Regions from separate parts of the Pseudoalteromonas sp. DSM 26666 genome, predicted to be linked through region 1. Evidence: predicted binding sites of a transcription regulator. Region 1 holds the regulator's gene; the other holds the start of a gene.

Evidence for each region. The regulator FliA, encoded in region 1, starts transcription of late flagellar genes. The targets are predictions, from matches to a motif close to CTAAAGNTNNNNNNNNNNNNGCCGATA.
Region 2: the regulator FliA is predicted to act here: its motif matches at 1,602-1,628, upstream of pomA (flagellar motor protein PomA).

The regions. Positions count from the first base shown of each region.
Region 1 covers NZ_FPAR01000005.1:292,243-295,390, forward strand. Annotated here, with positions in the region: gene BM380_RS11560 (chemotaxis protein CheA) at 1-47, opposite strand, end outside; gene BM380_RS11565 (protein phosphatase CheZ) at 62-829, opposite strand; gene cheY (chemotaxis response regulator CheY) at 846-1,229, opposite strand; gene BM380_RS11575 (RNA polymerase sigma factor FliA) at 1,270-1,980, opposite strand; gene BM380_RS11580 (MinD/ParA family ATP-binding protein) at 2,007-2,867, opposite strand; gene flhF (flagellar biosynthesis GTPase FlhF) at 2,860-3,148, opposite strand, start outside.
Region 2 covers NZ_FPAR01000006.1:24,687-27,834, reverse strand. Annotated here, with positions in the region: gene dxs (1-deoxy-D-xylulose-5-phosphate synthase) at 1-130, opposite strand, end outside; gene ispA ((2E,6E)-farnesyl diphosphate synthase) at 246-1,133, opposite strand; gene xseB (exodeoxyribonuclease VII small subunit) at 1,136-1,378, opposite strand; gene pomA (flagellar motor protein PomA) at 1,682-2,449, shown strand; gene BM380_RS12035 (flagellar motor protein MotB) at 2,452-3,148, shown strand, end outside.

The sequences.
Region 1 (3,148 bases):
TCTACTAAAAAGTCTTGTAAAATATCTTCATCGACTTCAAAGCTCATGCAGTACTCTCCTATTAGAAGCCCAAACTTGATAATAGATCATCAACTTCATCTTGATCAGATACAACATCATTACGCGTTTCTTTATCAATAATAGGCCCTTCGGGACCTGCTAGTGTTTGTGCAACAATGGGATCTTCTATTTTTTCTGGTTGTTCAGTTGGTTCAACCTCACCACCTTGCGCTGCAAATGCAGTCAACAGGTGAATTAAACTTTCTTCAACTTCACGGACAAGTTCAATAACACGGCGAATAACCTGACCGGTTAAATCTTGATAGTCTTGAGCCATCAGCACATTAGTCATCAGCATTTGTAACTCATCGGTTTTGTGATGAGAACTGCTCATAAACTTATCAATACTATGACAAAGTGATTTAAACTCACCAAGCTCTATTTCGCGGTTCATTAAACGATCCCACGTTGGCTTGATATCAGCTATTTCGTCAGCGATTTCTTGTGCTAATGGTAAGCTTGCTTCAACCGCATCCATTGTCTTATTGGCTGCGTTTTCTGTCATTTCCATGACATAGTTAAGGCGTTTTTTTGCGTCAGGGATGGCATCAGTGGTAATGTCTGTTAAACGCGTGTCTAACTCGAAACTTTTTAAAGCTTCGTGCAGTTGACGCGTCAACTTACCCACCTCAGCAAATAACTGTGATTGCTCTTGTGAAGCTGTTTCTAAAATTAACTGATTCGCTTTATCTTGCTCACCATTTTCTAAAAAAACAACTAACTGGCGAGCTTGTTCTAAAGTAATCTGAGGCGCAGCAGGTGCTGACATAAGCCTCTCCCTCTCATTAACCTAAGCGTTCGAACACTTTTTCTAATTTAGTTTTCAATGTACCTGCAGTAAATGGTTTAACAATATAACCATTAACACCTGCTTGGGCCGCAGCAATTATTTGTTCTTTTTTAGCTTCTGCTGTAACCATTAAAACAGGAATATGCTTTAATTTTTCATCAGCTCGAATTGCCCTTAAAAGATCAATACCTTGCATGCCTGGCATATTCCAATCTGTTACAACAAAATCAAACGCTTGATTTTGCAACATAGGCAAAGCAGTTGACCCGTCATCTGCTTCTTGAACATTGGTAAAACCTAAATCGCGCAACAGGTTTTTAATAATACGTCTCATTGTTGAGAAATCATCAACAACAAGAATTTTAATGTTTTTATCCAAAACATCCTCCAGTGAGGCCTGAACCTTTATTTACTTACTTCTAGTTTATCCAGTCATTGATTTTTGCTTTAAGCTTAATCATCGCCTGACCATGTATCTGACTTACACGCGATTCACTTACATCGAGTATATGCCCAATTTCTTTTAAATTCATCTCATCGTTATAGTACAAAGAAAGCACCATTGCATCTTTTTCCGGTAACGACTTTATTGCACTGAGTAAAGACTCATTAAACCGTTCATTTTTAACATTATTGAACGGTTTGTCTAGTGCTAAATCTTGGCCATGAGGTGTAATCACATCATCATCTATACCAAGGTCTTCAATGCCTAACACTTTGCTTACATTTACATCGTTTAAAATATGATGGTACTCATTTAGCGAAATTTCAAGTTTTTCAGCAACTTCACTATCTTTAGGTTCACGGTTTAAACTGTTCTCAAGCGCAACAATAGTCTCTGCAACCAAACGGCTTTTTCTGTGAACTGAACGTGGAACCCAATCGCCTCGGCGCATTTCATCTATCATCGCACCACGAATACGAATACCGGCAAAGGTTTCAAAGCTTGCGCCTTTGCTTGCATCAAAGTTTTTTGAAGCTTCAATTAAACCAATCATACCCGATTGAATTAAATCATCTAGCTGCACACTGGCCGGTAAACGAGCAATTAAATGGCACGCCACTTTCTTGACTAATGAGGCATGCTTTTCAACAATCATATTTAAATTCTGTGTTGACTGATATCCCATAGCTCTATTCACCGGTATTGTCATTGTTAGTTACTAACTAGTTTCTCAATGAAAAACTCTAAATGACCCGAGGCTTGACTAGGTGTTGGCCACTTAGCAATTTTTGTAGCCAGTGTTTTAAAAGCAATTGCAGCAGGCGACCCAGGAAAAACCTCAACAATTACTTTTTGGCGGCGCGTTGATTTGCGCATATTTTCATCATATGGAACCGTTGCAACCAACTCCATTGATATATCTAAAAATCGGTCGGTAACCTTTGAAAGTTTTGCAAACAATTCCTGCCCTTCGCGTAAACTACGCACCATATTGGCAACAATTTTAAATTTATAAACGCCGTGCTCACGGCTAAGTACTTTAATTAAAGCATAGGCATCGGTAATTGATGTAGGCTCATCACATACCACCACAACCACATCTTGCGCTGCGCGAGAAAAACTCAGCACCATATCGGAAATACCCGCAGCGGTATCAACAATTAAAATATCAAAGTCGGTGTTAAGTTCACTAAATGCACGAATAAGTCCAGCGTGCTCTGAGGGTGATAACTCAACCATACTTTGCGAACCCGATGTTGCAGGCACTATTTTTATGCCTGCGGGACCTTCGACTAAAATATCATCAAGTTCACATTCGCCCGATAAAACATGAGATAAATTACGCTCAACGCGCAGTCCAAGCATCACATCACAATTCGCTAATCCTAAATCAGCATCTAGTACAAGCACACGTTTGCCTTGTTGGCCTAACGCGATTGCCGTGTTAAGGGATACGTTCGTTTTACCCACTCCACCTTTGCCGCCGGTGACAGCGATAACTTTTACGCCGTTATTATTATTCTTGCTCATTTTGCGAAGGCCGCTTGCTTGATCTAAAACTGTGTTAATCATACATCTCTACTGTGCTCGACGCCACTGATTGGTGTCGTGATTGTTGTGCTTTTATTCTTTTTAAATACAATTGCTCAGCTTTTTTTACTAGTTTTTCGGCATTTGCCACTCTAATATCTTCTGGTACTCGCTGACCGTTAGTAAGATACCCTATTGGGAGACGATTTTGAATCGCAATACTAATAATCTCACCTAAACTCAATGACTCATCAAGTTTAGTAAAAATACATCCGCTTAGCTGTACTTTTTTAAAGTGCCTTACTGTTTCTTGTAATACATTA
Region 2 (3,148 bases), on a different contig from region 1:
ATACCGAATTGAGTAAATAGTCACGCAATTCATGGCTAAATGCAGGAAGCTTATCTTGTGCTAAGTCTCGCAAGTGGGCTGGTTCGTTCACCAAATCAAGTAATGGATACTTGCTGCTATCAAGTGTCATGGTTTTTTATATATCCTTCGCTAATATTAACCCTCCTCAAAACAAACGAGGTTTAAAAGGCGACTTAATATTCAGTAATAATTTTATACTAAGAGTTAATACGTTTTAGCTGTATTTAATGGTCACGTTCAATTAAATAGTTAGCCAATGCCGCTAAATCTGTTGTGTCTGCGTCAATGTTAGCTAATGCCTCATGGGCTTGTTGTATTAAATTTTGTGCTTTTTGCTTAGCGCCTAGCATACCTAATAAAGCGGGGTATGTCGCTTTATTCGCTGCAATATCTGACCCTTGTGGCTTGCCTAAAGTAAGCGTATCGCCCTCAACATCTAAAATATCGTCATGAACTTGAAATGCAAGCCCTATAGCGTATCCAAAAGTTGATAAGTTATCTAAAGTTTGTTGGCTTGTATTAGGAGCGCACAGTGCGCCAAGAGTGATCGCACAATTTATTAGCGCACCGGTTTTAAGTTTATGAATGCGTTCTAACTCATCAACAGTAATAACCTTATCGGTTGCTGCAATATCGCGGCCTTGTCCGGCAACCATACCTTGTAACCCCGATGCATGCGCTAGTGCTGCGATCATTTTTAATTGTGCTTCAGTCGAACATTTAAATGTGTGCTTAGCAATAAGTTCAAATGCTAAAGTTTGCAGTGCATCTCCAGCTAAAATCGCTTGTGCTTCACCGTATACAATATGACATGTAGGGCGACCACGGCGTAAATCATCATCATCCATAGCGGGTAAGTCGTCATGCACTAATGAATAACTATGAATACATTCAATGGCTGCGGCAAGTACATCTAAATCACGCTTGTCAGCACCGAGTATTTTACCTGTGGTGTACACTAAAAACGGGCGCAGTCTTTTACCACCATTCATTACACTGTAATGTGTGGCTTCTTTTATAGTATTGTCGCTTTCAAGAGGTTGTTCAAAATAAAGGTTGAGCGTATTAGCTACATCATCTTGAGCGAGTTTTATTTGTTCTTTTATGCTCACGATTATTCCATATCGTTATCAAACTGAGTAAGCGGTGCTTTTTCGTCATTACCCATTAATATCGACACCTTTTGCTCAGCTTGTTGAAGTTTGCCTGAAGATGCGCTCGCAAGTGCAATACCTCGCTCAAATTGCTTTAAAGACTGTTCAAGCGATAAATCACCTTGTTCCATTTCACTGACAATTGTTGTTAACTCTTCTAGTGCTTGTTCGAAACTTAAATTTTCAGGTTTTTTAGTCGCCATCTTTATTTTCAACTTACATAATAAATTTAGACGCCAATTTTAGGGGGAATGCTAAACTAGGTCAAAGAATGATATTGTTTTTTGATAGATAAATGCTGTTGATTGGGTTTTATTGCGTTTCAACGTTATTTTTTAAAATTATTAATTTTGATTAATTAGATTGATTACCTATGTTGATCTAAAATATAACTAATCTTAATTTTACCGTTTATCATAAAAATCACTTAAGTATTTCAGTATCTTGCCGATAAACAATTAATAACAACGCTTGCGAAGAAAAAATATAAAACCTTTGGAGGGAATGTGGATTTAGCAACCATTATTGGGATCCTTGGCGCAATTGGCTTAATTGTCATGTCCATGTTTATGAGTAGTAGCGGTGAAGTCGCTATGTTTTACAATACCCCTTCTGTGGTTATTGTATTTGGTGGTTCCCTTTTTATCGTTTTATCTAATTTTACCATGTCGCAATTTCTTGGCATTGGTAAAGTATGTGCAAAAGCATTTATGTTTAAAATTGAGCCTCCTGAAGCATTAATCGAAAAAGCGGTAGAATTAGCTGACTCTGCTCGAAAAGGCGGGTTTTTAGCCTTAGAAGAAGCCGAAATCCCAAATCCTTTTATGCGCAAAGGCGTTGATATGCTAGTAGATGGACATGATGCTGATGTGGTACGTGCAACATTACAAAAAGATATTTCGTTAACCACCACTCGCCATGAAATGGGGGCAACCTTATTTAAATCATTAGGTGATATTGCACCTGCAATGGGGATGATCGGTACGTTGATAGGCTTAGTGGCTATGCTCTCGAACATGGATGACCCCAAAGCTATCGGACCGGCAATGGCGGTTGCGTTGTTAACCACATTATACGGTGCATTTTTAGCAAACGTTGTAGCCATTCCTATTCAGGTAAAACTTGAACTGCGTAAAGACGAAGAGGCCATGAATCAGCGCTTAATTTTAGATGCAGTATTAGGTATTCAAGACGGGCAAAATCCTAAAGTAATTGAAGGGATCTTGAAAAATTATCTAGCTGAATCAAAACGCGCAGTCAATACTGAGGAATAATTATGTCAGATGAAGAGTGCAAATGCCCACCTCCAGGACTTCCTGCGTGGATGGGAACGTTTGCCGATTTAATGTCATTATTAATGTGCTTTTTCGTACTTTTACTCGCATTTTCTGAAATGGATGTACTTAAATTTAAACAAATTGCAGGCTCAATGAAGTTTGCTTTTGGTGTACAAAATAAAATAGAAGTAAAAGACATTCCAAAAGGGACATCTGTTATTGCTATGGAGTTTACGCCGGGTAAACCTGAGCCAACTCCTATAGAAACCATTCAGCAACAAACGGTTGAAATGACCCAACAAATGCTTGAGTTTCAGGCGGGAGATGAAAGCTCCGCAGGTGGACGTCAAGAGCAACGTGGTGAAAAGCGAGGTGGTGAATCAAGTAGTACCTCAGAGGAAGTTGCTGCAGCTACGGCAGTGTCTGCTGCTGATCAAGAGCAAATAAATGACTTAGTTAAAAAAATTGCGCAACAGCTTGAAAAGCAAATTATTGATGGGGCTATTGAGCTTGAATCTTTAGGGCAGCAAATCATAATTCGTATTAGAGAAAATGGCTCGTTTCCATCGGGGAGTGCATTTTTACAACCACAATTTAAACCTATCATTCAAGATATTGGCCGATTACTTAAAGATGTACCCGGTGAAATTACGGTGTCTGGTCATACGGATGATTTTCAGGTTTCCAACGAGCTTT